2 regions of the Stenotrophomonas sp. YJH_SMC_25 genome follow, and region 2 is predicted to be linked to the other one. Evidence: riboswitches for the same ligand, from Rfam matches in the RefSeq annotation. Region 2 holds a riboswitch; the other holds the start of a gene.

Region 1 (15,616 bases), on a different contig from region 2:
GGGTGTCCTCCTGCAGCGAACTGGGATCGTAGGCCACCCGACCCTTGGGAACCTGCATCTGCATGTGGCCGTCGCGCTGATGATTGGCAAACGGGCACTTGGGCGCATTCACCGGGATCTGGTGGAAGTTCGGGCCACCCAGGCGCAGCAGCTGGGTGTCCAGGTAGGAGAACAGGCGCCCCTGCAGCAGCGGGTCGTTGCTGAAGTCGATGCCCGGTGGCACGTTGGCCGGGCAGAAAGCCACCTGCTCGGTCTCGGCGAAGAAGTTGTCCGGCCAGCGGTCCAGCACCATGCGCCCGATGACCTGCAACGGCACCAGCGATTCGGGAATGATCTTGGTCGGGTCCAGATGATCGAACGGGAATGCGTCGGCGTCTTCTTCGGTGAACAACTGCACCGCCAGTTCCCATTCCGGGAAGTCGCCGCGCTGGATGGCCTCGAACAGGTCGCGGCGATGGAAGTCATTGTCGGCCGATTGCAGTTTCAATGCTTCGTCCCAGACCGTGGACTGGATACCCAGCTTGGGCCGCCAGTGGAACTTGACGAACGTTGACTCGCCGGCCTCGTTCAGCAGGCGGAAGCTGTGCACACCAAAGCCTTCGATCATCCGCAGCGAACGCGGTATGGCGCGGTCGCTCATCGCCCACATGATCATGTGCATCGATTCGGGCATCAGCGAAATGAAGTCCCAGAACGTGTCATGGGCCGACGCGGCCTGCGGGAAGGCACGGTCCGGTTCCATCTTCACCGCGTGCACCAGGTCCGGGAATTTCATGGCGTCCTGGATGAAGAACACCGGGATGTTGTTGCCGACCAGGTCCCAGTTGCCCTCCCTGGTATAGAACTTCACCGCGAAGCCGCGCACGTCGCGCGGGGTGTCCACCGAACCTGCGCCACCGGCCACGGTCGAGAAGCGGGTGAACACGGGTGTCTTCACGCCAACCTCGGTCAGGATGCGCGCGCGGGTATGCGCCTTCAGTGATCGGGTCAACTCGAAGTAGCCATGCGCAGCGCTGCCGCGGGCGTGCACGATGCGCTCGGGAATGCGCTCATGGTCGAAGTGGGTGATCTTCTCGCGCAGGATGAAGTCCTCCAGCAGCGTAGGCCCCCGAGGTCCCTGCCGCAGGGAGTTCTGGTTGTCTGCCACCGGGATGCCCTGATCGGTGGTCATCGCCGGATGACTGCCCCCGGCCTGCTGGTGCAGTTCATCGCCGTTGCCGCGGTGGTGGTTCTCGGCGTGGGTGGTTGCGCGCTTGCCGGTCGGCTTGCTGGCGGCCATTGACGTTGGCTCCGGATGCTCAAAGAGAACCACGACACTGGAACCGGGCCCGTTAAACCGAGGTCCGGCAAAGGTGAACGTACAGGCAAAAGCAGGCTCGGGTATGCTTGCTCCATGCGAGTCGAGCCCGCCGACATCGAAGCCCTGTTCGACGCCATCCCGGATGTGCTGTTCTTCATCAAGGACCTTCAGGGGCGTTACACCCACGTCAACCAGACCATGCTGCGGCGGCTGGGCCTGCGCGCCCGCAAGGACGTGATCGGGCGTACCGCGGCGGAGATCTACCCGACCGGGCTGAGCGCCGACTACGTGGACCAGGACGCCCGCGTGCTGGCCGGTGAGGTGATCGAGAACCTGATGGAGCTGCACCTGTTCGCCAACCGCGAACCGGGCTGGTGCCTGACCTGCAAGCGCCCGCTGGTGGTCGATGGGGCCATCGAGGGCCTGATCGGCATTTCCCGCGACCTTGGCCAGAAGGACAGCCTGGGTACCCAGTACGAGCAGCTGCGGCTGGCGCTGGCCCACCTCAACGCGCACTACGCCGAAAACGTGCGCATGCAGACCCTGCTGGACATCACCGGCTTCTCGCTGTCCAAGCTGGAGCGCAGCTTCCGCAAGGTGTTCCAGATGACCCCGCAGCAGGTGCTGACCCGGCTGCGGATCCAGATGGCCATGCACCTGCTGCACGGTGACGAGAGCATCGCCAGCATCGGCCAGGCCTGCGGTTTCAGCGACCAGAGCGCCTTTACCCGCAAGTTCAAGGCTGAAACCGGTTTCTCGCCGCGTGCCTACCGCGCCCGTATTGGTGGCAGTGTCGGAGAGCCGGCACTGGCCTGAGCCGCCTGCTGCGCTGTGCCTATCCCCGCGGGCATGGGACAGGGTAAGGTGTCGCCCCTGTAGCCCGCCGCCAGCCCTGCCGATGCCCAACTCGATTCCGACCGCTTCGCCGTCCCGCCTCGGACATTCGCTCAAGCCCCGCCAGCTGATCATGATGGGCCTGGGCAGCGCCATCGGTGCCGGCCTGTTCCTCGGCTCGGGCGTGGGTGTGCAGGCGGCCGGTCCGGCGGTCCTGGTGTCGTATCTGGTCGCCGGCGCGCTGGTGATCATCGTGATGAACGCTCTGGGCGAAATGGCGGCGGCCAAACCGACCAGCGGCGCGTTCTCGGTCTATGCCGCCGATGCCATGGGCGCCACCGCCGGTGCCACCGTCGGCTGGTTGTGGTGGGTGCAGCTGGTGATCGTGATCGCCGCCGAGGCGGTGGGAGCGGCCGGGCTGCTGGCCACCGTCTGGCCAGCAGTACCTGTACCGATGGCGGCGCTGGCCTTCATGCTGTTCTTCACCGCGATCAACCTGCTCGGGGTGAAGAACTTCGGCGAGTTCGAATTCTGGTTCGCCATCCTCAAGGTGGCGGCGATCCTGGCCTTCATCGCCATCGGCGTGGCGCTGCTGATGGGCTGGCTGCCGCAGGTGACCTCGCCGGGCCTGAGCAACTTCACCGAGCATGGTGGCTTCGCACCGAAGGGCCTGGCCGGTATTGGCGCTGCACTGCTGGTTGTCGTTTTTGCCTTCGGTGGCACCGAGATCGTCGCCGTTGCGGCGGCAGAGACTGAAGATCCGGAGCGCAGCATCGCCCGTGCCATCCGCACCGTGGCGTGGCGCATCCTGGTGTTCTACATCGGCTCGCTGAGCGTGATCATCGCCGTCGTGCCGTGGACCAGCGAAGCGTTGAAGTCGCCGTTCGCCGCCGTGCTGGACATTGCCCGTATTCCGGGCGCCGGCACCGCCATCACCCTGATCGCGGTGATCGCGCTGCTGTCGGCACTCAATGCCAACCTCTACGGCGCCTCGCGCATGATGTATTCACTGGCGCAGCGCCGCGAAGCGCCGGCGGTGCTGGGCTGGACCGATCCGCGCCAGGTGCCGGTGATTGCCGTGCTGGCCAGCGTGCTGTTCGGTTTCGCCGCCACGGTGATGGAACTGCTGTTCCCGGACCGGGTGCTGCCGGTGCTGCTGAACATCGTCGGTTCCACCTGCCTGCTGGTGTGGACGCTGTCGCTGGTCTCGCAACTGGTGTTGCGGCGCCGCGCGGATCGCCTGGGTACCCGGCTGCCGTTCCGCATGGCGGGCTTCCCGTGGCTGACCTGCTGCGCGCTGGCGATCCTGGCGCTGATCTTCGGCCTGCTGCTGAGCGAGTCGCACACCCGCCTGCAGTTCCTGTCGATGGTGGCGCTGACCGCCACGATCGCCGCCGGCAGCGCCATCGCGCGGCGCATGCGCGAGGCGTGACTGAAGCTGCCGGCCAGCGGCCGGCACTACCACGGGGGCTGCACATCCGCCGTGCCATCCTGATCGTGTGGGCCGTCATCGGCCCGTCGACCGGGAGTACCGCATGCTGCGCAGTCGCCCCTTCCTGATGTTTACCGGCCAGGCCGAGGCCGCCCTGGCCCTGTACGCCGAGGCCTTCGCCGATTTCCGCCTGCTGGCAATGCAGCGCCATCCGGACGGCGCCGGTGCCGGCGTGCCCGGGCAGGTCCGACAGGCCATCTTCCTGCTCGGTGGCACCCACTACCTGTGCTTTGACAGCCTGGACGTGCACGATTTCACCTTCAGCCCGTCGATCTCGCTGTTCGTCGAGTGCTCCGGCGCCGAGCAGTTCGAGCGCGCCGCGCGCGTGCTGGGCGAGGGCGGCCACTGGCTGATGCCGGTGGGCGACTATGACTTCAGCAACCGCTACGGCTGGGTACAGGATCGCTTCGGCGTGTCGTGGCAGTTGAGCCTGGGGCAGATGCCGGACCCGTGATCGGGATTACCGTGGATGTGGACCCTGGTCCACCCGCCCTCATGAAAACGGCCCGCTTGCGCGGGCCGTTCTCTTTACCGATGCCGCGAGGAATCAAGCCTCGACTTCATCATCCTTGTAGGCATCGACCGGGATGCAGGCGCACATCACGTTCTTGTCGCCGTACACGTTGTCGACGCGCGCCACCGGCGGCCAGTACTTGCTCTGCTTCAGGCTGGCCAGCGGGAAGGCAGCCAGTTCGCGCGGGTAGGCGTGGGTCCACTCGCTGGCGGTCACCGCGGTGGCGGTGTGCGGCGCGTTCTTCAGCGGGTTGTCCTCGCGGTCCAGACGGCCGTCTTCGATCGCGGTGATCTCCTCGCGGATCTGGATCATCGCGTCGATGAAGCGGTCCAGCTCGTGCAGCGATTCGCTCTCGGTCGGTTCGACCATCAGCGTGCCGGCCACCGGGAAGCTCAGGGTCGGGGCGTGGAAGCCGAAGTCGATCAGGCGCTTGGCGACGTCCTCGGCGCCGATGCCGCTGGTCTTCTCCAGCGGGCGTACGTCTAGGATGCACTCGTGTGCCACCAGGCCGTTGCGGCCGGTGTACAGGGTCTTGAAGTGCGGGGCCAGGCGCTTGGCGATGTAGTTGGCGTTGAGCTGCGCGACCTGGGTGGCCTTACGCAGGCCTTCGCGGCCCATCATCGCGATGTACATCCAGCTGATCGGCAGGATCGAGGCGCTGCCGAAGCTGGCGGCGCTGACCATGCCGACCGGGCCGTTGTCACCCAGCTTGCCCGGCAGGAACGGGGCCAGGTGTTCCTTGACCGCGCACGGGCCGACGCCCGGGCCGCCGCCGCCGTGCGGGATGCAGAAGGTCTTGTGCAGGTTCAGGTGCGAAACGTCCGAACCCCACTTGCCGGGCTTGGCCACGCCGACCAGGGCGTTCATGTTGGCGCCGTCGGTGTACACCTGGCCGCCGTGCTGGTGGATGATCTCGCAGATCTCGACCACCTCTTCCTCGAACACGCCGTGCGTGGACGGGTAGGTCATCATGATCGCGGCCAGGCGGTCGCTGTACTTCTCGGCGTTGAGGCGGATGTCTTCAACATCGACATTGCCGTTGGCATCGGTCTTGGTGACCACCACCTTCATGCCGCACATCTGCGCCGAGGCCGGGTTGGTGCCGTGCGCCGAATCCGGGATCAGGCAGATGTCGCGGTGGCCTTCGCCGCGCGAGCGGTGGTAGGCGCGGATCGCCAGCAGGCCGGCGTACTCGCCCTGTGCACCGGAGTTCGGCTGCAGGCTGACCGCGTCGTAGCCGGTGCATTCGACCAGCATCGCTTCCAGCGTGTCGATCAGTTCCTTGTAGCCCAGCGCCTGGTCGGCCGGCACCAGCGGGTGGATCTGCGAGAACTCCGGCCAGGTCACCGGGATCATCTCGGCGGTGGCGTTGAGCTTCATGGTGCACGAACCCAGCGGGATCATCGTGCGGTCCATCGCCAGGTCCTTGTCGGCCAGCGAACGCAGGTAGCGCAGCAGTTCGTGCTCGCTGTGGTGGGTGTTGAACACCGGGTGGGTCAGGAACGCGGACTGGCGCAGCAGGCCGGTCGGCAGCGCGTCGGCGGTGCTGGCATCCAGCGCGTCGACCTCCAGCGAGGCACCGAACACCGCAGCCACGGCGACGATGTCGGCGCGGGTGGTGGTCTCGTCCAGGCTGATGCCGACCGAGTCGCTGTCGATCGCGCGCAGGTTGTAACCGGCGGCGCGTGCCTTGGCATGGATTTCATCGGCATGCACGCCGGTGACGTGCAGGGTGTCGAAGAAGTCGCCACCGACCTGCACGCCGGCATTGCGCAGCGCTGCGGCCAGGATCGAGGCCAGGCGGTGCGTGCGGCGGGCAATGCGGGTCAGGCCTTCCGGGCCGTGGTAAACGGCGTACATCGAGGCCATCACCGCCAGCAGCACCTGTGCGGTACAGATGTTGGAGGTGGCCTTCTCGCGGCGGATGTGCTGTTCGCGGGTCTGCAGGGTCAGGCGGTAGGCCGGGTTGCCCTGGGCATCGATCGAAACGCCGATCAGGCGGCCCGGCATCGAGCGCTTGTAGGCGTCACGGCAGGCCATGAAGGCGGCGTGCGGGCCACCGAAGCCGAACGGCACGCCGAAACGCTGGCTGTTGCCGACCACGATGTCCGCGCCCCATTCGCCCGGGGCAGCCAGCAGGGTCAGGGCCAGCAGGTCGGTGGCCACGGCCACCAGGCCGCCGCGTGCGTGTACGGCATCGACCAGCGCCTTGTAGTCGCCGACCTGGCCGAAGGTGTCCGGATACTGCAGCAGCAGGCCGAACGCTTCCGCTTCCAGTGCTTCGGCCGGGGTGCCGACGCGCAGCACGATGCCCATGGGCTCGGCGCGGGTACGCAGCAGTTCCAGGGTCTGCGGGTGCACGGCGTCGTGCACGAAGAAGGTGTCCGACTTCGACTTGGCCGAACGCTTGGCCAGGGTCATCGCTTCGGCGGCGGCGGTGGCTTCGTCCAGCAGCGAGGCGTTGGCGATTTCCATGCCGGTCAGGTCGGCGCACAGGGTCTGGAAGTTGATCAGCGCTTCCATGCGGCCCTGCGAGATTTCCGCCTGGTACGGGGTGTAGGCGGTGTACCACGCCGGGTTTTCCAGGATGTTGCGCAGGATCACGTTCGGCGTGTGGGTACCGTAGTAACCCTGGCCGATGAAGCTGCGCAGCACGGTGTTCTTGTCGGCGATCGCACGGATCTTCGCCAGTGCCTGCACTTCGGTCATCGACTCCGGCAGTGCCAGCGGTGCCGGCGACTTGATCTTGGCCGGCACGATGGCGTCGGTCATCGCATCCAGCGACGCGTGGCCGACGACGTCGAGCATCTGCGCGATCTCGGCGTCGTTGGGGCCGATGTGGCGCTCGACGAACGCGTTGTGGTGCTCGAGCTCACGCAGGGAAGGGGTGTTCTGGGACATGGCGAAGGATCCGTCAGGAAAGGGCACACGCACGGGCACAAGCCGCCGGTCGGCGGTCTGCGGGGCGCCCCTCTGTCCTTTTGCCTGAGAGTTTAAAAGCGCGGCGGACCGCAGCTTCGTGCCCCTTCGGCGCCGGATCGAACCGGTCTCTCCAGAGTTGTGTTACGGGTGGTATCGGGCCTGAGCGATTACGGGCGTTGCGCCTTCGGCAGCGGTATTCCGCTTCTCCCACCGTGTTGCCCGCCGATTATAGCCCGTTGCGGGCGCGGCGGCCGCCTTCGGTCCTGGAGGCCGCGCCTGAATGGCCGATGGCCCGTCCGTGCGTTTTGTGCACTGATGCATGGCATCAGGCGCAATCCCCACCTATGATGGGCGGATACCCGAATTCATCTGGCGCCGTCCCTGCTGCAGGGGACCGGCGCCCGCCGTGCGTGCCGCGCATGGCCCTGCCGGACGCCTTTCCCATGACCGCCGCTGTTGCTCCCTCCACCCGCCGCATGGCCCTGCTACTCGCCGGCCTGGCCATGTTCGGTCCGTTCTCGATCGACACCATCTTCCCGGCGTTCCCGCAGCTGGCCCAGCGCCTGGCGGTGGACGAGGTGGCGGTGCAGCAGACCATCAGCGTGTACCTGCTGTTCTACGGCCTGATGAGCCTTGCGCACGGCCCGCTGTCCGACGCCTGGGGCCGCAAGCGGGTGATCCTCGGTGGCCTGGTGGTGTTCGTCGGCGCTTCGGTCGGCTGCGCGCTGTCCACCGACCTGACCACGCTGCTGGCGTTCCGTGCGCTGCAGGGCCTGTCAGCAGGCGTCGGCATGATCGTCGGCCGCGCGGTGATCCGCGACCTGTACCACGGACACGACGCGCAGCGCCTGATGAGCCAGGTATCGATGCTGTTCGGCATCGCTCCGGCCATCGCACCGATCATTGGCGGCTGGATCCTGCTCAGTGGCGCCGGCTGGCCACTGATTTTCTGGTTCCTGGTGGTGTTTGCGCTGCTCCTGCTGGCGGCCACTGCACGCTACCTGCCGGAAACCCATCCGGTGGAGGCACGGGTGCCGTTGTCACCGCGCGTGCTGCTGCGTGATTACGTGCGCATCGGTTTCAACCCGCGGTTCCTGCGCCTGGCGCTGGCCGGCAGCATCGGTTTCGGCGGCATTTTCCTGTACATCTCCTCGGCGCCGGTGTTCGTGATGCAGCACCTGCATCTGGGCGAGGGTGGTTTTGCCTGGCTGTTCATCCCCACCATCGGCGGCATGACCACCGGCTCGTTCCTGTCCGGGCGCATGGCCGGGCACACCACGCCCACCCGCCAGGTGTCCATTGGTTTCGGCCTGTGTGCGCTGTCGGTGCTGCTGAATGTCGGCTACGTGGCGCTGTCGCCGCAGTTCGTGCTGCCGTGGGCGGTGCTGCCGATCTTCCTGGGCGGCATGGGCATGGCATTGATCTTCCCGATCCTGGCGCTGGCGGTGCTGGACATGTACCCGCACCAGCGCGGCCTGGCTTCGTCGCTGCAGGCCTTCGTGCAGCTGATGATCAGCACGGTGGTGGCCGGCGTGGTGTCGCCGCTGCTCAGCGCCAGCCCGCTGCACCTGGCGCTGGGGCAGGCCGCGTTCTTCGCCGCCGGCTTCGTGTTCTGGTACTGGGAACACCAGCGTGAACGCGCGGCACAGGCGGCCTGCACGGGCCATTGAGCAGCGCGCAGGGGGAGGGCCGGCCGCTTTGCCCGCAACGCTTGCGAAGAGGAACGACCGGACTAGGCTGGGCACTCCAGCCAGCCGGTGCGTGGATGCACGACAGCCAGCCAATCCGATGTCGTTGCATGAGGTTCCCCATGGCTGCGCAGCAGACCTACCGCCTGTTCGAGGTGGCGCTGAAGGAGCGCCGCGTTCTTTCCCCTTCCCTGGACCGCATGGTGTTCACCGGTGCCGACGTGGCGCGGATGAAGACCGAAGGCCCTGACCAGCGCATCAAGGTGTTCTTCCCCTTGCCCGGCCAGGAGGTGCCGCAGGTCCCCAGCGGTGAAGACTGGTACCCACGCTACCGGGCCCTGCCGGACGACAAGCGCCCGCCGATGCGTACCTACACCATCCGCCAGTTGCGCGCCGAGCAGGGCGAGGTCGACGTCGATTTCGTCATCCATGGCGAAACCGGCCCCGCCTCGCGCTGGGCCATGCACGCCCGCCCTGGCGACCGCGTGGTGCTGCTGGCCCCGGACGCCGACTGTGCCGGGAGCAGCGAGGGCTGGGAGTGGAAGCCACCGGCCGGTGTCGGCCAGGTGCTGCTGGTGGCCGATGAAACCGCGTTGCCTGCGGTGGCCGGCATCCTCGAGGAGCTGGCGGCCATGGTCGACCCACCGCGCACGCTGGCGCTGCTGGAGGTGGCGCAGGCCGGTGATGCGGTGCACCTGAGGGCGCCCTCCAGCGCCGAGCTGGTCTGGCTGCCGCGCGGGCAGGCCGCCTACGGACAGCGGTTGCTGCAGGCGGTCCAGGCGCGGTTGGCAGCGACCTCGGGCGTGACTGCCGGCGATGCGCTGGAGGAGATCGACGTCGATACGCAGATCCTCTGGGAGCAGGCCGAAACCGGTGTGGCCGGGCCGCTGTATGCCTGGGTGGCGGGCGAGGCGGGGGCGGTGATGGCGATCCGCCGCCACTTGGTGCGTGATTGCGGGCTGGACCGCCGCGCGATCACCTTCATGGGCTACTGGCGGCACGGCAAAGTGCTGGACTGAGGGGTGTGAAGCGGTGCTGCGGGCGGGGTGCGCTATCCTTGCGCCCCCCTTCGCAGCGGTACCGCACCATGTCCACCAGCTCCAAGACCCGCCGCGACCAGCGCCGTCGCCAGGAAAAGCAGGCCGCCAACAAGGCCGCCGCGCAGGCCTCGCCGGTGGAGCCGCATGCGGAACTGCGCGATGCACAGCGCACCCTGCTGGCCGGTGTCGTGCGCCGCGACGGCGAATGGGTACTGGGCATGGACGGCCGCATCGCGGGCCACAGCGAGAGCGCTGCGCAGGTGCTGGCGCTGATCATGCAGGCCGGTGAACTGCACGAGCGCAACGGCACGCCGGTGCGCCTGATGTACTCCGATGCACTGCGCGATGCCGCACAGGCCGAAGCCAGGGAGAAGGGCCAGACCTTCGAGGAATTCAAGGCCGAGCTGGCCGCAGCGATGGCCGCGAAGAAGAACAGCTGACCGCTGTTGCGGTAGAGCCGGCCGCTGGCCGGCTGCCCGTTGGGTCTTCATCGCGTAGTTGCCGGCCAGCGGCCGGCACTACCGGAAAGGGGCGGATCCTTTCGGACCCGCCCCTTTTTTCATTTCGCCGTCGGGGCCGCGTTGGCCTGCCAGCCGCACATCTGGCCTTTGACTGCTGTTTCGGTAGAGCCGGCCGCTGGCCGACTGCCAGACGGATTTCCACCGTGCAGTTGCCGGCCAGCGGCCGGCACTACCAGAAAGGGGCGGATCCTCGCGGATCCGCCCCTTTTTTTATTTCGCCGCCGGGGCCGCGTTGGCCTGCCAGCCGCACATCTGGCCTTTGACTGCTGTTTCGGTAGAGCCGGCCGCTGGCCGGCTGCCTGTTGGGTCTTCATCGCGTAGTTGCCGGCCAGCGGCCGGCACTACCGGAAAGGGGCGGATCCTTTCGGATCCGCCCCTTTTTTCATTTCGTCGCCGGGGCCGCGTTGGCCTGCCAGCCGCACATCTGGCCTTTGACTGCCGTTTCGGTAGAGCCGGCCGCTGGCCGGCTGCCCGTTGGGTCTTCATCGCGGAGTTGCCGGCCAGCGGCCGGCACTACCGGAAAGGGGCGGATCCTTTCGGACCCGCCCCTTTTCTCATTTCGCCGCCGGGGCCGCGTTGGCCTGCCAGCCGCACATCTGGCCTTCGTTCTGCTGCTTCAGCCACTCGTTGACCGGGGTGAAGTACTCGATCATCGGGCCGGCATCGAGCTTGTCGGTACCGGTCAGCTCCTTCAGCGTGGCCTGCCACGGCTGGCTGGCACCCTTGCTCAGCATCGCCCAGTACTTCTGGCCGGCTTCCTTGTTGCCGTAGAAGGTGCACTCATGCAGCGGGCCCTTGTAGCCGGACGCGTCGCACAGGCCCTTGTAGAACTGGAACTGCAGGATGCGCGCCAGGAAGTAGCGGGTGTACGGAGTGTTGCCCGGCACGTGGTACTTCGCGCCCGGATCGAAGAACTCTTCGCCACGGGTGCTGGCCGGCGCCACGCCCTGGTACTTGGCCTTCAGGTCCCACCACGCCTTGTTGTAGTTGTCGGCAGTGATCGAGCCATCGAACACGCCCCAGCGCCAGCGGTCGATCATCAGCCCGAACGGCAGGAACGACACGCCTGACAGCGCCATGCGCATCTGGTTGTTGATGACCGCCTCGCGGCTTTCGGTCGGCGCATCGACCAGGCCGATCGAGCTGAGGTACTTGGGCGTCATCGCCAGCACGATGGTGTCGCCGATCGCTTCATGGAAGCCATCGTTGGCACCGCCCTGGAACAGCGGCGGCAGCGGGTTGTAGGCCAGGTCGTAATAGATGTGGCCCAGCTCGTGGTAGATGGTGGTGAAGTTCTCTTCGTTCGGCTTGATGCACATCTTGGTGCGCACGTCGCCTTCCATGTTCATGTCCCAGGCGCTGGCGTGGCAGACCACGTCGCGGTCGTCAGGCTTGATGAACTGGGTTTTTTCCCAGTAGGACTGCGGCAGCGACGGCATGCCCAGCGACACGTAGAAGTCCTGCGCGCGCTCGGTCATCTGCTTGGCGGTACGCAGTTCGGCCTCGCGCTGCGCCTTGTACTGCGCGGCCACGTTGGCATCCTTGCCGGCCTTGGCCAGCGCCGCGCTCAGGTTGGTCTGGTACTGCTTTTCCAGCGCCGCGGTGATGTCCAGGCTGCCGGCGCCCGGGTACGGTTCCAGCTGGTCCCACAGGTTCGACCAGTCCTGCTGCCACATGTTGCCCAGCAGGTGCGCGGCGATCAGGCCATTGCCAACTTCGGCCTTGTCCTTGCCATAGGTCTTGTCCAGCTTGCCGCGCGCGTAGCAGTGCAGCTGCTCGTACATCGGCTTGACCTGTTCCCACAGGCGGTCGGTTTCCGGGCCGATCTGCTCCGGCGGCATGTCGTAGCCGCTGCGCCACATCTGGCCGGCATCGGTGAAGCCCATGCCCTTGGCGCCTTCGTTCACCAGGCCGACGAACTTCTGGTAGTCGCCGCGCATGCTCTTGGTGGTGCTGTGCCAGCCCTGCCAGGCGTCAAGCTGCTTGTCGTAGTCGCGGCTGCGCGCCAGTACCTGTTCCAGCTCGCCCAGCTGGCGGCAGGAGTTCGGATCGTTGGCGTCGGTGCAGTACTTGCCGGCACCGTAGCTGCCTTCCATGCGGGTGGCGATCTGGGTCAGCTCGGCCAGCGTGGCCGGATCGCGCGGCGCCGGCATCGAGGACATCAGTTTCAGCAGGTGGATCGCACGCTTGCTGTCCTCGCTCATCGGCTTGCCGTCGAACTTGGCGGCCTGCTCGATCCAGCTGTTGAGCTGGGTCAGCGAGCGCTCGTTGGCCTTGGCCGCGATGCGTTCGGAATCACTGTTGATGTAGGTGGAAGACAGCCACTGCGCCGAGGTCATCTCCGGGTAGGCGGCCTTGAATTCGGCATTGATGCGGGCCACGAACTGGTCGGCGGTTTCGCCGGCCGGGGCGCTGCTGCTGGCGGTATCGGTGCCTGGGGCAGCTTCCTTTTTGCAGGCGGCCAGGGCCAGCGTGGCGGCGGCGATTGCCGAGGCCAGCAGGAGATGACGGTGTTTCACGGGCGGTCCTTGGGTGGTGAACGACGGCCGAAGGCTAGTGGGCAGTGGCTGCGACCGCAAGTGGCGGAAGTCGGCCGGGTTCGGCAGGGCTGCGCCCTGCACCCGCAGAAGCAACGGCAACGGCCAAAGCAACAGCAGAAGCGGGCTATCCGTGGGATGGCGGGGCGGTGTGGGCTTGCAGGACACGCCGTAAACCCATCCATGGGGGCTCGATGGCGCCATCCATGGCGCCAACGGTCCTGCAAGCCCACACCGCCCCACCTCTGACAGATCGCGGCGGCCGTTGGTGGGTGTCGACCTTGGTCGACACATCTGTCAGGTATCGAAAATCAAAATGGGGTCGGATCCGTTTTCCTCAGGAAAACGGATCCGACCCCAAGGTCGTTCCAACAGATCGCGGAAATCTGTCGAAGGCGGGGTGGGTCCGGTTGCGGGGGCGTGAGCCGCATGGATGCGGCGACCGAGCTTACATGGACGTACTTGCAGCGTCCCCCGCAACCGGACCCACCCCGCCAATCCACGGAATGCCAGCTTTTGCTTTTGCTTTTGCTGTTGCTGTTGCTGTTGCTGTTGCTGTCGAGGCTGCCGGCCAGCGGCCGGCACTACCGCAGGTGCAGGGCTGCAAGCCCTGCCGAACAACCCTCAACCTTCGCAGTTGGCGAACAGGTCGCGATCGCGCTCGTACAGCGAGGTCTTCACCTGCATCAGGCCCAGCACCGACGGGAACAGGTTGTCGTGGTCGGTATAGGCCGCCGAACGCTTGCGCACGCACTGCAGGTCCAACCCACGGCTGCTGGCGAAGCCCGGCGAGAACCACATCGTCATCGGTACGCGGGTCTGCTCGGCCGGAGCGATCGCATACGGCACGCCATGCAGGAACAGGCCCTTCTCGCCCAGCGATTCACCATGATCGGACAGGTAGATCATCGCCGTGTCGTAATCCTGCATGCCCTGCAGGGTGCCGATGGTCTTGCTCAGGAAATGATCGGTGTACAACACCGCGTTGTCATAGCTGTTGGTGATCTCTTCGCGAGAGCAACGGCCGATGTCACGGGTGTCGCAGGTTGGCTTGAAGCGCGCGAAGGCTGCCGGGTAACGCTCGAAGTAGGCCGGGCCGTGGTTGCCCAGCTGGTGCAGCACCACCACGCGGTCGCCGGGCTTGGCACGCACCTGGGTGGCCAGGTCCTGCAGCAGGATCTCGTCCATGCAGCGGCCATCGGCGCACAGCCCCGGCGTGGTCGCATCGGACAGCGACTGGAACTCCAGCCCTTCGCAGACGCCCTTGCAGCCGGACTGGTTGTCACGCCACAACGGCGCGATGCCGGCGCGGTTCAGCACGTGCAGCAGCGACTGGTGTGCGCGGATCTTCTTTTCATCGTAGTCGTGGCGTCCCCACGGCGAGAACAGGCACGGCAGCGATACTTCGGTGCTGGTGCCGCAGGAGTGCATGTCGGGGAAGTTGATCACCGGTGCCTGGGCCAACTCCGGGGTGGTGCTGCGGCCACCGTTGAGCCCCCAGTTCTGCGCGCGCACGGTTTCGCCCATGACGATCACCAGCAGGCGCGGCTTGCTGACCGGGGCGCGTGGCGTGGCCTTGGCGTCGGTGCCGATCGGCAGCTTCGGCGCGCGCTGCACCGGGTTGTCGCCACGCAGCGCGCGCGGCATACCGAGCAGCACGTTGGCCGGGGTGGCGAGATAGCGTACTTCGCGCTGGTTGCGCATCAGCGCCGAGACATCCTGGAACGAGATCAGCGCACCGCCAACTGCGGTCGTCGCCGCCACGACCAGGAAGCCGAGTCGCCACAGCAGGCTGCGGCCCCAACTGCGTCGGCGCAGCTGCACGCGCCACAGCACCACCATCGGCAGCACGGCCAGCAGCAGCAGCGGCCACAGCAGCGATACGGTCATCAGCTCGCGGCTCTCCTTGGGGTCGGTCGCCAGCACGTTGCGCAGCATGTCCGCATCCAGATAGATGTGGTACCGGCTCATGTAGTGCGCAGCGAACGCCGTCACCAGCAGCAACAGGCTGATTACCACTTTGGCATTCCAGCGCCAGACCAGGATGCCCAGCAGCACGCCGTGCGCACCCAGCAGCAACAGCAGCAGTGAAAGCGCGTAACGCAGGCTGCCTGGATGGCTGGCCATCGCGCTGTGCCAGAACAGGCCGTTGCCGGCCACCGCGAAGAACAGGCTGGTCAGCGCGATCAGTGCTTCCGTGGAGAGCTGCGGCCGCCAGTTGCGAAGACCCGCAAGGGCGGGGAGGCGGGCGGGGCGTTGGACCGATGCACTCATGCGTTTGCCTCCTGGCGGTGGGGACGGTCCAGCTGACGGTGGATCAGAACATACAGGCCCAACGAAAGCAGCCAACATATCAACGCGGTGGCAATGTCATGCGAAAGGAAATGGGCGCCCCGCAACTGCTGGCTGATCCCGAACACCAGGCCGGCGCCGAGGCCGATCCAGAGCCCGGTCCAGCGCCAGGACGGCCGCCACAGCAACGCGAAGAAGTACAGGCAGAGCCACGCATAGCCTGCGCTGGCGTGGCCTGCCGGAAAGCAGGCCTGTGCCGGCATGCCTTCCGGGCGCAGGGTGAACAGACCGATGAAAGGCTGGTGGCCACCGTAGCGCAGCAGGTCCCACGGGCATTCCATCGGCACCAGCGACTTCAGCAGGGAGATCACGCCGGTGCCCAGTGCCATGGCAATCACGACATAAAGCAGCGCCCATTGCAGGGTGCGATCGCGACCCCTACGCCAGTGGTGGAAGCACAGCAGGGTCACGACCAG
Region 2 (15,616 bases):
GCCCGAGCAGCGGAACGCCTTCTTCGCCCGTATCGGCGCCGGCATGCAGCAGTTCGATCCGGTCCGCATCACGCCGCTGGCGATGGGCCGCATTGCCTCGGGCGTACCGCACGGCAGCGATGAGCAGTTCTATGCGGTCTGGCGCTGCGCAAGTCGCGAGGAGGTCGATGCGTTGATGGCCGGCATTGCCGCTACCGGCTGGCATGAGTACTTCACCACCACCCAGGCGGTAGGCGCGATGGACAGCATGGCCCAGCACCTTGCCGACCTGGCCGCCTTGTAGCGGCGCGGCAGACGCCGGCAGATTCCGTGCTGGGCATGGGTGGCACATGCGCCTGTCACCCAGACGCGGTAAACAGGACATTGCCCATGCCCATCCGCAGGAAAGTCGATCATGCAGAGCACGCTCCAGGTCACGCTGTTCGGCCCTCTTGGCGACAGCCCGGCGTTGCAGTTGCCGGGGCTGGAGGGGCCGTCGGTGGCCATCCAGGAATCGGCCCTGCGGCGCTTGGTTTCCGATCTTTACACCGCGCGTTCCCTGCTCAACCCCGAGCAGCTGGACGAGGCCCGGCAGGAACTGGATCGCGTGCTGGAACGCTGGGCCGACATCCATGAGGGCCTGCTGCTGGACGTGGAAGTGCATGGCAAATGAGCGACGTTGCGTGGTTGCCGCCGCGTGGGCAGGGCCGGCGCGCATCTCGCTGAACCGCGTCCCCAGTTGCGGATGAAACATTTTGCACTGCGCAAAAGCTGTGCTATCAATACAACCCATGAATGCAGCCGCCACCCGCTTTTACTGGTATTACTTTCCGAAGCCACTGGCGGAGGAAGGACTGCGCTCACCCTGAAGAAAGCTTCAGACGCATTCCCGAAAGCCGCCAGCGAACCTGGCGGCTTTTTTCATGCTGCCACGCTGGGGACCCCCAACGTTCCGGAGACCTCCCCCAATGCCCCCGCACACCGACGACCTGCGTATCCGCACCATCGAACCGCTGACACCGCCTGCCCAGCTGCTGGCGATGCTGCCGTGTGACGATGAAGCCTCCGACACCGTCAGCGCCTCGCGCGCGGCCCTGCACCAGATCCTGCATGGCCGTGACGACCGCCTGGCAGTGGTGGTTGGCCCATGCTCGATCCACGACCCGAAGGCCGCCATCGAGTACGCCCAGCGCCTGAAGCCGCTGCGTGACGCGCTGGCCGGGGAACTTGAAATCGTGATGCGCGTGTACTTCGAGAAGCCGCGCACCACGGTGGGCTGGAAGGGCCTGATCAACGATCCGGACCTGGACGGCAGCTTCAGGATCGACAAGGGCCTGCGCATCGCCCGTGGCTTGCTGCGCGACATCAACAAGCTCGGCCTGCCGGCCGGCGTCGAGTTCCTCGACGTGATCTCGCCGCAATACATCGCCGATCTGGTGGCCTGGGGCGCCATTGGTGCGCGCACCACCGAAAGCCAGGTGCACCGCGAACTGGCCTCGGGGCTGTCGTGCCCGGTCGGCTTCAAGAACGGCACCGATGGCAACGTGAAGATCGCCGCTGACGCGGTGGGTGCGGCGTCCAATCCGCATCACTTCCTGTCGGTCACCAAGCAGGGTGGCACCGCCATCGTGTCGACCACCGGCAACCCGGACTGCCATGTGATCCTGCGCGGCGGCAAGCAGCCGAACTACGATGCAGGCAGTGTCGCCGAGGCCTGCCAGGCGCTGGCCAAGGCCAAGCTGCCGACGCGCCTGATGATCGACGCCAGCCATGCCAACAGCCTGAAGAACCCGGACAACCAGCCGAAGGTGATCGAGGACATCGCCGTTCAGTTGGAAGACGGTGAACAGCGCATCGTCGGTGTGATGATCGAGAGCCATCTGGTCGGTGGTCGCCAGGAACTGGTGGAAGGCCAACCGCTGGTCTACGGGCAGAGCATCACCGATGGCTGCATCGACTGGGACACCACCGTGACGGTGCTGGAGCGACTGGCCGCGGCCGTGCGCGCCCGTCGCGAAGTGAAGGTGTCCGAAGCCGCTTGAGTGCGGCACGTGTGTGGATGGCGGCCAGCGCCTGCGGGGGTGCGGCCGCGATCAGGGCCGGTCGGAGTTGGAGACCGGCCCATCTGCACCGGCGATGCGCCTGGCGCTGCGCATGAGCGACAGCGCCAGGTACATCGCCGGGGTGGTGCGGATTCCGCCGCGCGAACCTCAATGCACTTCGTCGTGGTACACGAACTTCGGCATTTCCCAGCGGTAGTGGATCGCCAGCAGGCGCAGCGCGAAGCCGCCGCCGAGGCAGCACAGGATCGCGGTGGCGTCGGCCACGCCCCAGTGCAGCAGCAACAGGTAGGCCGCGCCGGTCAGCAGCGCGATGATCGCGTACAGCTCCTTCTGGAAGATCAGCGGCACCTCGTTGCAGAGGATGTCGCGCAGCACGCCGCCGAACGCGCCGGTCAGCATGCCGGCGATCAGCACGATCGGCATCGCATGGCCGGCTTCGCGCGCGATCGAGCAGCCGATCAGGGTGAAGGCGATCAGGCCCAGGCCATCGAGCACCAGGAAGGTGCGGCGGAAGTGGTGCATCCAGCGCGCCACCCAGGTGGCGATCAGCGCCGCGCACACGGTGAAGCCCAGGTACTCGGGATGCTTCACCCAGCCCAGCGGGTAGTGACCGAGCAGGATGTCGCGCAGTGAACCACCACCGAGGGCGGTGACGCAGGCGATCATGACCACGCCGAACAGGTCCATGCGGCGGCGGCCGGCGGACAGCGCGCCGGTCATGGCTTCGGCGGAAATGGCGATCAGGTAGATGATGGACAGCAGCATTGGGCAGGCTCCGGGCGCGGTGGGGCCGGCCATGCGCGACTACCGCCACTGCCTGCGCAATGACGGGATGACGATGACCGGTGCCGCTCCCGCTGTCCTTTTGCCTGAGAGTTCAGCGGCATGGGCCGCGTGCCCCTTCGGCGGATCGTCCCGGGCATGCCCGGTGACCTCTCTCCAGCTCGGCGAGTCGAATGCATGGTTGGTGGGATTCCAGCCCACCGGCCTGAGCGATCATGGGAGCCTGCGCCTTCGGCGGGCGCCAGCGCGGCGCCTCTCTCCTGCATTCGGGCGCCAGTATATCCGCTGCAGTGCAGCACGGCATAATCCGGGCATGGCCCCGTCCCTCCGCCCGTGGTTCCTGTACCTGCTCGAATGTCGCGATGGCAGCTATTACGCCGGCATCAGCACCGACGTGGACGCGCGTTTCGCCACCCATCAGGCTGGCAAGGGCGCGCGCTACACCCGGGCCCGGCCGCCGCTGCGGGTGCTGGCCGTGCGCGAGTACCCGGACCGGGCCGCCGCCTCGCGGGCCGAATGGCAGCTCAAGCAGCAGCCGCGCGAACGCAAGCTGGCCTGGCTGCAGGCGCCGGATCCTGCGCTTCTGTAAAGCCGAGCCCACGCTCGGCTGTTGTTGCTGCTGCCTGATGGTGAAGCCGAGCATGGACCCGGCTCTACAGTAGATCCACGCCATGCGTGGATGGGCGCTTCCAGTCATGCCATGATCGCCACACCCATCGACACATGGATCCGTCCGATGAAGAACTGCGGGATACTGCTGTTGACTGCCTGCGCGGCCCTTCTGGCCTGCACCCAAGCACCGTCGCCACCGCCACTGCAGCATGGGCAGATCGGCACCGCTGCTGAGCTGGCTGCGTATGGCCCGAGGACACCCGAACTGATCCACCTGCGTCGTGACCGGGTCCCTCCCGATCTGGTCGATCTGATCCCGTTCGCGGAAAAGTGGGGGATCGGCGATGACGTGCTTCGCAATGAAATGCGGGAGCGCGCCACTGACGCGGAAAAGCAGGCATTGATGGATGCGCTGGCGGGGCGCCATGCGCGCATCACCGCCTGGTTGGACAGCTTCCCGCAGGGGCAGCCCATGTCTGAAGAAGCCGCTGCGTTCATGTACATGCAGCTGGGCACCGACGAAATGGGCCTGATGCCGTAGATCCACGCCATGCGTGGATGCGGCTTGCATATGCCATGATCGCCCAGCCCTCAGCGCTGGAGACCCGGATGTCCACCGTCGCCCTGTTGTTCGCTCTCTCCGCGTCAACCAGTCCCGCTGCCGACCCGGCCACCCTCGCGGCCATCGAAGCCACCTGCCATGACTACGTCGACGGCCAGCTGGAGGCCGACCCGCAGCGCGTCGCCCGCTCCCTGCACCCGGACCTGGCCAAGCGCGCGGTCCTCGGCGATACGCCCGACGAGCGGCTGGGCCTGCGCCGCATGTCGAAGGAAGAACTGGTCGCGCTGACGAAGCAGGGCGCGCTGAAAACCCCGAAGGATCAATGGGACCGCCGCTGCACGGTGCTGGACGTGACCGGCAATGCCGCCTCGGTGCGATTGGAAACGCCGTGGTTCGTCGATTACTTCCACATGGGGCGCTTTGACCAGCGCTGGGTCATCGTCAACGCGTTGTGGTACCCGAAACCGAAGGCGAAGTGAGCACGATGCGTGCCGCCGGTAAGGCATGGGTCTCCGTCGTCGTACTGGCCGCCGGCATCGCACTGCTGCCTGGCCTGCTGTACCTGCTCGGGCTTGCCCTGGTGGGCGGTTGGCCGAAGCCAGCAGACCGTGTGCCCAGTGGTGTGGCTGCGTGCAGCAGTGAACCGCGAACAGGATTTCAGCCGATGAATCCCTGGAGTTTCGCCGCGCAGTTCTTCGACGACGACGCGATGAAGAAGAAGGTGCCAGAGGTGGAACGGGAGGCGTTCTGGATTGCCCGCCGCCATCTTTGGCGACAGCCACGGCACGACATGCTGCGCTGGCATCTGAGCAGCACGGCACTGACGATCTGGATTACCCGCAACTGGAGTGCCGCGCAGATTGCCGACACCGCAAGGAAGGAGGACTTCTGCCGCGCATGGTCGAAACGGCGGGCGCCCGGCGGCCCGATGAAGCGGTAGATCCACGCCATGCATGGATGATGTTGACGGAGTCAGAGCCCTTTCCTGCGGAAAGGGATCGGACCGCGTGGCAGCCGGCCAGCGGCGGGCACTACCGCCTCGGTCGCCGGTCTTCCTGGTCATCGCCGAAGATGATGCGTGCGCTGCGCTGGTAGCTCCAGTACGCCACGGCCCAGTTCAGCAGCACCACGATGCGGTTGCGGAAGCCGATCAGGAAGAACACGTGCGCGGCCAGCCAGAACCACCAGGCCAGCACGCCCGACAGCTGCAGCCGCCCCAGGTGCACGATCGCGGCCATGCGACCGATGGTGGCCAGGTTGCCGTAGTCGGCGTACTTGAACGGGCCGGGCTCGGGCTTGCCGTGCAGGCGTGCGCGGATCACCTCGGCCACGTATTTGCCCATCTGCTTGGCAGCGGGTGCCACGCCGGGTACCGGCTTGCCGTCGGCCTGGCTCAGTGCGGCCAGGTCACCGGCCACGAACAGCTCCGGGTGATCGGGCAGGGTCAGGTCCGGTTGCACCGGCACGCGGCCGGCGCGGTCCAGCGGCACGTCCAGCGTGCGCGCCAGCGGTGAAGCGGCCACGCCGGCGGCCCAGACCACGGTGCGGGCCGGTACGAACTGGTCACCGAGCGTGAAGCCCTGGCTGTCGATGTCGCTCACCGGGGTACCGGTCAGCACTTCCACGCCCAGCTTTTCCAGCTGGCGGCGTGCTTTCAGCGAAAGTACTTCCGGGAACGAGGACAGCACGCGCGGGCCGGCCTCGACCAGCCGCACCTTGGCGCTGGCCGGGTCGATGTGGCGGAATTCGTTGCGCAACGTATGCCGCGCGATCTCGGCCAGGGTGCCGGCCAGTTCAACACCGGTGGGACCGCCACCGACCACCGCGAAGCTCAGCCATGCGGCCTTCTTCGCCGGGTCCGGTTCCGCCTCGGCGCGCTCGAACGCCAGCAGCAGCTTGCGGCGCAGCGCGATCGCATCGTCCAGCGTCTTCAGGCCGGGCGCATCATCGGCCCACTGGTCGTTGCCGAAGTAGGCGTGGGTGGCGCCGGTGGCCAGCAGCAGGCTGTCGTAGTCCAGCGTGCTGCCATCGGCCATGCGGATCTGCCGGGCCTGCTTGTCGATGGCGACCACTTCGCCGAGGCGGACTTCCACGTTGCGCTGGTGGCCGAGGATATGGCGCAGTGGTGCAGCGATATCCGGCGCGGACAGGCCGGCGGTGGCCACCTGGTACAGCAGCGGCTGGAACAGATGATGGTTGCGGCGGTCGACCAGGGTGATGCGTATGCGCTCGCGGGCCAGGGCACGGGTGGCCCAGAGACCGGCAAAACCGCCGCCGACAACAACCAGGTGGGGAACGCGCTCGCGACTCATCGACTCACTCCAGTGGGGGCATTGGGGGAAGCGCCTGGCATCTTCGCACGGCGACTGCCTGTCACGTCAGCGCCCGCGTGGATCGGCGATACTCGGGTTCAGGCAACCGCACGCGAGGAGTCCATGAGCGAACCGGAAAAGCGCATCGCCCTGTTGATCGACGCCGACAATGCGCCGGCCTCGAAGATCGACGAGGTGTTGGCCGAAGTGGCCCGCTATGGGGTGGCCAACGTGCGCCGCGCCTATGGCAACTGGAAGAGCCCGCGACTGAAGGGGTGGGAAGCGGTGCTGCATGAGTATGCGATCCGTCCCATCCAGCAGTTCGCCTACAGCAAGGGCAAGAATGCCTCGGACATGGCGATGGTGATCGATGCCATGGACCTGCTGTACGCGCGCAACCTGGATGGCTTTGCCATCGTCTCCAGCGATGCGGACTTCACCCCGATGGTGATGCGCCTGTTGACCGATGGCGTGAAGGTGTACGGTTTCGGCGAGAAGAAAACACCCGAGCCGTTCGTCAATGCGTGCTCGAAATTCACCTACCTGGAAGCACTGGGCCAGACCCACGCCAGCGTGCCGGATACCGAACAGGCATCCAGCGAACAGGCCTCGAACGAGCCGGTGGCCAACGACGATGCGCGCCCGCGCAAGAGCGGTGCGGAAATGCGCAGCGACACGCGGCTGGTGAAGATGCTGCGTCGCGCGGTGTCCGCGGCCGAGGGCGAGGATGGCTGGTCGCACCTCGGCCCGGTCGGCAGCCAGATCGGCAACCAGGCGTCGTTCGACCCGCGCAACTATGGCTACGGCAAGCTCAGCGATCTGCTGGCAGCGATCGGCCTGTTCGAACTGAAGAAGGATGGCAAGTCGTCCTACGTGCGCGCGCTGCCGAAAAAGAACCGGTAATGCCGGCCGCTGGCCAGCGAGGAACCGGTAGTGCCGGCCGCTGGCCGGCAATCCCCGGATGCCAGATTCCGCATCCCGCATGCACACACCCCGCCCGATCAGGGGTATCGTTGCCGCTCGCATTGCCAGCAAGGATTACCCGCATGTTGAAGATCTGGGGCCGTCGCAATTCCAGCAACGTCCGCAAGGTGCTGTGGTGTGCCGAGGAAATCGGCCTGCCGTACGAGTCCATCGAGGTCGGTGGCAGCCACGGCGGCACGCAGACGCCGGAATACCAGGCGATGAATCCCAATGGCCTGGTACCGGTGATCGAAGACCACGGCCTGCCGCTGTGGGAATCGAACGCCATCGTGCGCTACCTGAGTGCGCGCTACGCGCTGGGCACGCTGTACGCCGAAGAGCCGATGGAACGCGCCCAGGCCGAGAAGTGGATGGACTGGAGCACCTCGCGCATGGCGCCGCTGTACACCGACCTGATCTGGGGCATCATGCGCACCGCCCCGGCCGACCGCGACGAAGCGCGGATCAATGCCGCCATCGTACGCGCCGGCGACTACCTGGCGATGGCCGATGCCACCCTGGCCAAGCAGCCGTGGCTGTCCGGCGAGACATTCGCGATGGGTGACATCCCGCTGGGCTCGCTGATCTATGCCTGGTTCGAACTGCCGATCCAGCGTCCGGAACTGCCGCACCTGGCCGACTGGTACGCCCGTCTTCGCGAGCGCCCCGCCTACCAGCGCGGCGTGATGTCGCCGCTGACGTAAGCGAAAGCGTCCGGGGTCAGAGCCCTTTTCTGCGAAAAGGGATCCGACCCCAGGGCATCGGGGTCGGATCCCACCCGACGGGTAGGCTCTGACCCCTCAATAAAGATCCGTCGGATCCACATCCAGCGACCAGCGCACCTTGCGTGCTTCCGGCAGCGCATACAGCTGCGGTACCAGTTGCGAAAGCACCCCGTGCAGCGGTGGCCGCTGCGCGGCAGACAGCAGCAGCTGGGCGCGCTGGTAACCGGCGCGCCGTGGCATCGGCGCCGGCATGGGTCCATAGGCTTCCACCACGTCCTGCTCGCCCAGCAGCTGTCGCGCTGCCAGCAGGAATGCATTGGCATGCTCCACCTGCTGCGCTTCGGCGCGCATCAGCGCCAGATGCGCGAACGGCGGGAATCCTGCGGCCTGGCGCTGGTTCAACTCGGCCTGCGCGAACGGGTGGTAGCCACCGCTGACCAGGGTCTCCAGCAGTGGGTGCCCCGGGTGATGCGTCTGCAGCCAGACTTCGCCCGGGTCGCGCGCGCGTCCGGCGCGACCGGCGACCTGGATCAGCTGCTGCGCCAGTTTCTCGCTGGCGCGGAAGTCGGCCGAGAACAGGCCCTCGTCGATGCCGACCACCACCACCAGGGTCAGCTTGGGCAGGTCGTGGCCCTTGGCCAGGATCTGCGTGCCGACCAGGATGCCGGGCTGGTCGCCCAGTTTCGCCAGCTGTTGTTCCAGTGCATCGCGTCGCGAGGTGGTGCTGCGGTCGATGCGCACCACCGGGAAGTCGGCGAAGGCGGCGGTGAGATGTTCTTCCAGGCGCTCGGTGCCGATGCCCTGCGGTTGCAGCGCCAGACTCCCGCACGCGGGGCATGCCAGCGGCGCCGGTTGCCGCGCGCCGCAGTGATGGCACTGCAGGCGACGACCGCCGCCATGCACGGTCATCGGTGCATCGCAGCGGTTGCATGGCGCGGTCCAGCCGCAGTCGTGGCACAGCAGTACCGGCGCATAGCCACGGCGGTTCTTGAACACCAGCACCTGCTGGCCGCGCTGCAGGTGCTCGCCGATGCCGGCCAGCACGTCGGCCGAGAGGCCGTCATGCAATGGTCGCTTGCGCACATCAAGGATGCGCACGCGCGGTGGCCGCGCATCACCGGCACGCTGCTTCAGGCGCAGGTGGGTGTAGCGCCCGGCATAGGCGTTGTGCAGCGTCTCCAGTGAAGGCGTAGCGCTGCCCAGCAGCACCGGAACGCCCAGCGCCTTGCCCCGGACCAGAGCGAAATCGCGTGCGTGGTAGCGGATGCCGTCCTGCTGCTTGTAGCTGCCGTCATGCTCCTCGTCGACGATCAGCAGGCCGGCCTGCGGCAGCGGCGTGAACACCGCCGAGCGGGTGCCGACGATCACCCGTGCCTCGCCGCGCGAAGCCGCCGCCCAGACCCGGGCGCGCTCGTTGTCGTTCAATCCCGAATGCAGTGCATGCACGGCGATGCCGAGGCGGCCGCGGAAGCGTGCCAGGGTCTGCGGGGTGAGGCCGATTTCCGGCACCAGCACCAGCGCCTGCTTGCCTTGGGCCAGGCAGTGGATGATGGCCTGCAGGTAGACCTCGGTCTTGCCGCTGCCGGTTACGCCATCCAGCAGGAACGGTTGGAAGCCCTCGACTGCGTTGATCGCCGCCACGGCCTCTGCCTGCTCCGTGTTGAGGGTGGGGCCAGGCAGTGGCTGCGCGTGCTGCGGAGCGACGCGCAGCGCCACGCGTTCGGCCAGCTCGCGCTTGGCCAGGCTGCGCGCGGCGGTGCGCCAGTCGTCCATGCGTTCGCCCAGCACGTCCTCATCGACGATGGCGTCGGCCAGCAGCTCGGCCAGCTGCCGGGGGCGGCTGCCGGCGCGCAGTTTTTCGCGCTGGGCGCGGCCTTCGGCGGTCAGCTGCCAGCCCCAGTGATGGGTGTCGGGCAGGGCGTCGCCATGGCGCAGCGGGCCCGGCAGGGCGGTGCTCAGCACCTCGCCCAGTGGCGCATGGGTGTAGCGCGCCAGCCACTGCAGGCTGTGCCACAGCGCGCCCTGGAGCAGCGGTTGCGGGTCGCACCAGGCCAAGGCCTGGCGCAGTCCCTGGCCGTCATCGGTCTGGCCGTGCCCCACCACCACGCCGACCAGCTCGCGGTTGCCGAACGGCACCTTCAGGCGGCAGCCGACCGCGACCGTGGGGCCATCGCCCTCTGGTGACAGGTAGTCGAACAGGCGCGGCAGCGGGACGGGCAGGGCGACCTGCAGGGTCGGAATGGGTGAAAGCATCGGGCCAGTGTAACGGGCCATGCGCGCGCGGATGGCAGGGGCCAGAGACTGCCGGGGGGCCCTCGTCGAATCATAAATGTCACCTAAATATCGGTGTCCATTGGAGATTCAGTCTTATCCACATGTTCTGTGGATAACGTTGTGCGTTACCGGTCGACGGGAACGCAGGAGGCCGATGGCGACGAGCTCACGCTTGGGTTGGTCAAAAAATCGCCACACTTCAAAGTCATTCAAAATCAACAACTTGAGTGTGAAACATTGCTGAAACAGAGTGAATTCAGCTGGATGCCGCAGTTTTCCCCGAGGCGGGCGTGGTGCTGTGCACAACCTGCAGCACGAAGTGCCTGCGCGCGCAAGTCCTACGGGTGCCGATGGGCTGCCGCTATCATGCCGGCAGACCTTTGGAGTGACCGATGACGGCTGTGCCCGCCCCTGTTTCCTCGACCGCGGCCGGCGCGCTGTCGGCGTTCCTGCGCGGCGTCGAGCGCCGTGCCCTGGTGGTGGCTGAGCTGCAGTGCGGCGATGCCGCGCGAGCCGAGCAGACCCTGGTGGCGGTGATGCGCGCCTTCGCCGCGGTCGCCAGCGACCTGCCGATGGCGCAGTGGCCGATCCGCTTCTGGACCCTGCTGGGCCAGCGCCAGGCGCTGCGCGAGCCGGTGGGCGGCCAGTGGCTGCCGCCGTTGGCCGCGCTGGGCGAAATGGGGCCGCTGCCGCGCTTGGCACTCCTGCTGCGGGTGGGCGGCAGTCTGGACGAGGGTATCGCCATGCGCGTGCTCGACCAGGACGAAGCGGGCTACCAGCACCTGCTGGCCGATGCCTGCCCCCGTGATGCGCACGGCCAGCCCGATGCGTCGGCATGGCGCCAGCTGGCCGAACAGGTGCAGCTGCGCATCCGCGACCTGCCGGCCAAGCGCCTGCAGCAGCTTCAGCAGCCGGCTGCGCCGGCCGCCAGCAATGAAGCTCCCGCGACCGGCTGGCGCGCACCGCAGCGCGATGATCGTGCGGCCGCCCAGGGCAAGCGGCGGCGTCCCAATGCCAGGCCGCGCTGGCGCGGCCCGGTGATCCTGCTGGTGACGGTCGCGGTGCTGTTGGCCGCGGCACTGGGCTGGCGCTACTGGCAAGGACATTCATCCGGTAGCGACGCTCCACTGCCGGAAGGGGTAGTGGGCGAAGCTGGCCCGGTCACGGTGGAAGCTCTTCCGCCGAGCAAGGTCAATGCCACGCCGGATGCGACCCCGGCCCAAGCCTCCGACGACGCCATGATGCTGGCCGACCGCGACTATCCGCTGGTGGCCGATGCCGATCTGTATGCCTGGACCGCCGCCGGCGGCCCGTTGCCGGTGGACGAATCGCAATCCAGGCCGAGCCGGCCCGAGCCCGCCAGCGCCACGCTGGAAACCGCTGCCGCCGATGAATAAGACCCTGCTCGCCAGCCTGCTGCTGGCCCTGCCGTTGTCGCTGTCCGCCGCGCCGCAGACCTTGAGCGTGCCGCTGCCGCCGCCAGTGCCGGGCAGTTCACCGGCGGCTCCCGCTCCGGCCACCACAAACACGACGCCCGCTGCGTTCACCCAGCTCGACGCCCAGCAGCAGCGTCAGCGCCGTGCCGACTACGCGGCCTGGCGCGCCCTGCCGGAGAGCGAGCGGGAGCGCATCCGGCAGGCTGCGGCGCGGTTCAATGCGCTGCCGGCGGACCAGCAGCAGCGCCTGCGCGAGCAGTTCCAGGCGCAGGACCAGGCCTTCCGCGAGGGCTGGCGGCTGGGCCCGCAGCTGGGACTGGAGTTCCCCAAGCTGCACGGCCTGTTCGGCTTCGTGCCACCGGAACAGCGCGGGGCCGCGCTGGCCGTGCTGCGCCAGCTCAGCCCGGCGCAGCTGGCCCAGCTGACCCTGGTCGCGCAGCGCACGCCACCGCAGGAGCGTGACACGGTGCGAGGCGCGTTCCTCGCCGTGCCCGCCGCCGAGCGCGACGCCTGGCTCAAGCGCCAGGCCGGCCAGTAAACAAAGGGGACGGAGGGGATTAAGTCGTGTTCGGCACAGTCGGGCTTGAAACGACTTAATCCCCTCCGTCCCCTTTTTCTGTTCGTAACGCGATCGCAACGCGTGATGCCGGGGCCTGCCGGAACCCAGCATTCACGCCATGTCATGGGAATGCGCGCGCTGCGCGCGTAAGATGACCGGCCGCAACCCGGTGCCTGTGCCCTTCGCGCGCAACCGTAGTTCGCGTCAAGCACCTTATGTCTACTGCAACCTCCACGCCGCGCTTCAGCAAGGAAGTCGGCGCCACCGGTCTGCTCGCCCTGCCGCTTGTGCTCGGGCATGTGTCCACCGGCCTGATCTCCTTCGTCGACAACGTGATTGCCGGCCACCATGCCACCGCGACCCTGGCCGCAGTGACCATCGGCACGGCGCTGCTGTGGCTGCCGATGCTGATCCCGATCGGCACCCTGATCTCGCTCACCGCCTCGGTATCGCAGCTGCACGGCGCCGGCCGCGAGCGCGAAATCGGCCCGCTGTTCCGCCAGGCACTGTGGCTGGCGCTGGGGCTGGGGCTGATCATGTTCACCTTCCTCACGGTGGTGCCGCCGCTGCTGCCATCGTTCGGGATCGCGCCGGACATCGTGCCGGGGGCGACCGCGTTCCTGCACGCGGTGCGCTGGGGCGGGCCCGCACTGACCCTGTACTTCTGCATGCGTTACCTGAGCGAAGGCATGCACTGGACGTTGCCGACCATGCTGCTCGGCTTCGGCGGCCTGCTGGTGCTGGCGCCGATGGGCTACGTGCTGGCCAACGGCAAGCTCGGTTTCCCGGAACTAGGTGCGGAAGGCCTGGGCATCGCTTCGGCGGTGATGATGTGGCTGCAGGCCACGGCGTTTGCCCTCTACCTGTGGCGCACCAAGCGCTTCGCCCACCTGCAGCTGTTCTCGCACTTCGAAGGACCGCGCTGGAAGGCGATCTGGGACCTGCTGCGCACCGGCCTGCCGATCGGCATTACCGTGCTGATGGAAGGCGGCCTGTTCATCGTCACCGCGCTGCTGATCGGCCGCCTGGGTGCGAATGAAGCGGCCGCGCACCAGATCGCGATCAACGTGGCGCAGCTGTGCTTCATGATCCCGATGGGCGTGGCCGAGGCCACCACCGTGCGCGTCGGCCATGCGGTTGGCCGTGGCGATGGCTTCGGCGTACGGCGTGCGGCCTGGGCCGGCTACGCGATCATCATGGGCACGCAGACGCTGTCGGCGGCGGTGCTGCTGTTCGGCCACGATGCCATCGTCGGTGTCTACACCAACGACCTGGCGGTGGCCGGCCTGGCCTCGACCCTGCTGCTGTACGCGGCCACCTTCCAGTTCCCGGATGGCATCCAGGTGCTGTCGGCCGGCGCGCTGCGCGGCCTGAAAGACACCCGCGTGCCGATGTTCATCGCCATGTTCGCTTACTGGGGCCTGGGCATGCCGCTCGGCGCCGGGCTCGGCCTGGGTCTGGGCATGGGCCCGCAGGGCATGTGGATCGGCCTGATCGTTGGCCTGACCGCCGCTGCCATCCTGATGGGCTGGCGCCTGCGCCGCAGCAGCCTGCGCATCGGCCAGTCGATGTTGTCCTGACCTTTGCGCCCGTCATGCCGACCCATGGCGGGCGATCCCCTGACTTGTGTCCGATGCCGCATCACACGGCACCGGCTATGCTGGTACCACGGCAAGAAGCCATCCGGAGCGTTCCATGAATCAACCCGTGCCCCCGCTGCCCCCGGCGCGTCGCAACCCCGTCGCCAGTTTCTTCATCGGGCTGTGGGACGTCATGAACTTCACCCGCCGGTTGATCCTCAACCTGCTGTTCTTCGGCCTGCTGTTCCTGCTGCTGGTGATGTTCGTCATCGCGGCGGGCATGGGCGCCGGTGCCAGCAAGTCGCTGCAGGACCGCACTACCCTGGTGATCGCCCCGGAAGGCCGCCTGGTCGAGCAGTTCAGCGCCGACCCGGTCAGCCGCGCACTGGCCAAGGCGGTGGGCGACAACGGCGCCGAAGAGATCCAGCTGCGCGACCTGCTGCGGGTGATCGAGTCGGCCAAGGAAGACAAGAAGATCGAGCGCGTGGTGCTGGAGCTGGACAAGCTGCAGCCGTCCGGCTTCGCTTCGCTGCGTGAAGTGGCCACCGCGCTGCAGGACCTGCGTGCCTCCGGCAAGCAGCTGGTGGCCTACAGCGAGAGCATGGGCCAGTCGCAGTACCTGCTGGCCGCACAGGCCGACGAGGTCTACCTGGATCCGATGGGGTCGGTGGTGCTCGAGGGCCTGGGCCGCTACCGCCAGTACTTCCGCACCGGCCTGCAGGACAAGCTGGGCGTGGACGTGCACCTGTTCAAGGTGGGCGAGTACAAGTCCGCGGCCGAGCCGTACGTGCTCGATGCGGCCTCGCCGGCCTCCAAGGAAGCCGACCTGTTCTGGATGAACGACGTGTGGCAGCGCTATCTGGCGGACATCGCCAAGGCGCGTCGCCTGGACCCGGCACAGCTGGCCGCCGGCATCGACACGCTGCCGGAAGGCATCGCCGCCGCCGGTGGCGACCTGGCCAAGTTCGCCCTGCAGCAGAAGCTGGTGACCGCGCTGAAGACCCGCGAGGAATTCGAGGATCTGATGATCGAGCGCGGCGTGGCCGACGACGATGCCGACGGTGGTTTCCGCAACGTCGACTTCGGCACCTATCTGGGCCAGCTCGATGCGCGCCGCAACCCGGTCGACAACCGTCCGCAGGTAGCGGTGGTTGTGGCCGCCGGCGAAATCAGCGGCGGCGATCTCCCGGCCGGCCGCATCGGTGGCGAATCGACCTCGGCGCTGCTGCGTGCCGCGCGTGACGACGAGAACGTGAAGGCGGTTGTGCTGCGCGTGGATTCGCCGGGCGGTGAAGTGTTCGCCTCCGAGCAGATCCGCCGCGAAGTGGTGGCCCTGCAGGCCGCCGGCAAGCCGGTGGTGGTGTCGATGGGCGACCTGGCCGCCTCCGGTGGCTACTGGATCAGCATGAATGCCGATCGCATCTATGCCGATCCGTCGACCATCACCGGTTCGATCGGCATCTTCGGCATGGTGCCGAACTTCAGCCGCGCGCTGGACAAGATCGGCGTGCACACCGATGGTGTCGGCACCACCCGTTTCGCGGGTGCGTTCGATGTCACCCGCCCGATGGATCCGGCCGTGGGCCAGGTCATCCAGTCGGTGATCAACAAGGGTTACGCCGACTTCACCGGTCGCGTCGCCGACGCCCGCAAGAAGCCTGTCGAGGCCGTCGACGAAGTGGCGCGTGGCCGCGTGTGGAGCGGTGCGCAGGCCAAGGAACGTGGCCTGGTCGATGCCTTCGGTGGCCTGAAGGATGCCGTGGCCGAT

Evidence for each region. A riboswitch is a leader RNA that binds a small molecule or an ion and turns the genes downstream of it on or off. The one in region 2 is predicted to bind glycine.
Region 1: linked by a shared signal. The riboswitch ahead of gcvP (aminomethyl-transferring glycine dehydrogenase) and the one ahead of AC5P7E_RS05445 (trimeric intracellular cation channel family protein) in region 2 are both predicted to bind glycine.

The regions. Positions count from the first base shown of each region.
Region 1 is NZ_JCAFSV010000001.1:558,626-574,241, reverse strand. Features, by position in the region: gene AC5P7E_RS02705 (catalase) at 1-1,279, opposite strand, end outside; gene AC5P7E_RS02700 (helix-turn-helix transcriptional regulator) at 1,394-2,116, shown strand; gene AC5P7E_RS02695 (amino acid permease) at 2,199-3,566, shown strand; gene AC5P7E_RS02690 (VOC family protein) at 3,670-4,080, shown strand; gene gcvP (aminomethyl-transferring glycine dehydrogenase) at 4,174-7,041, opposite strand; glycine riboswitch at 7,104-7,206, opposite strand; gene AC5P7E_RS02680 (multidrug effflux MFS transporter) at 7,506-8,732, shown strand; gene AC5P7E_RS02675 (siderophore-interacting protein) at 8,873-9,769, shown strand; gene AC5P7E_RS02670 (hypothetical protein) at 9,838-10,230, shown strand; gene AC5P7E_RS02665 (M2 family metallopeptidase) at 10,866-12,830, opposite strand; gene AC5P7E_RS02660 (phosphoethanolamine transferase) at 13,473-15,122, opposite strand; gene AC5P7E_RS02655 (phosphatase PAP2 family protein) at 15,119-15,616, opposite strand, start outside.
Region 2 is NZ_JCAFSV010000003.1:146,187-161,802, forward strand. Features, by position in the region: gene AC5P7E_RS05430 (DUF6616 family protein) at 1-283, shown strand, start outside; gene AC5P7E_RS05435 (hypothetical protein) at 395-652, shown strand; gene AC5P7E_RS05440 (3-deoxy-7-phosphoheptulonate synthase) at 948-2,021, shown strand; gene AC5P7E_RS05445 (trimeric intracellular cation channel family protein) at 2,190-2,807, opposite strand; glycine riboswitch at 2,890-2,995, opposite strand; glycine riboswitch at 3,009-3,098, opposite strand; gene AC5P7E_RS05450 (GIY-YIG nuclease family protein) at 3,139-3,414, shown strand; gene AC5P7E_RS05455 (hypothetical protein) at 3,562-3,978, shown strand; gene AC5P7E_RS05460 (nuclear transport factor 2 family protein) at 4,047-4,478, shown strand; gene AC5P7E_RS05465 (hypothetical protein) at 4,484-4,939, shown strand; gene AC5P7E_RS05470 (NAD(P)/FAD-dependent oxidoreductase) at 5,031-6,311, opposite strand; gene AC5P7E_RS05475 (NYN domain-containing protein) at 6,435-7,214, shown strand; gene AC5P7E_RS05480 (glutathione S-transferase family protein) at 7,358-7,978, shown strand; gene AC5P7E_RS05485 (primosomal protein N') at 8,075-10,252, opposite strand; gene AC5P7E_RS05490 (hypothetical protein) at 10,666-11,670, shown strand; gene AC5P7E_RS05495 (DUF3106 domain-containing protein) at 11,663-12,247, shown strand; gene AC5P7E_RS05500 (MATE family efflux transporter) at 12,484-13,848, shown strand; gene sppA (signal peptide peptidase SppA) at 13,964-15,616, shown strand, end outside.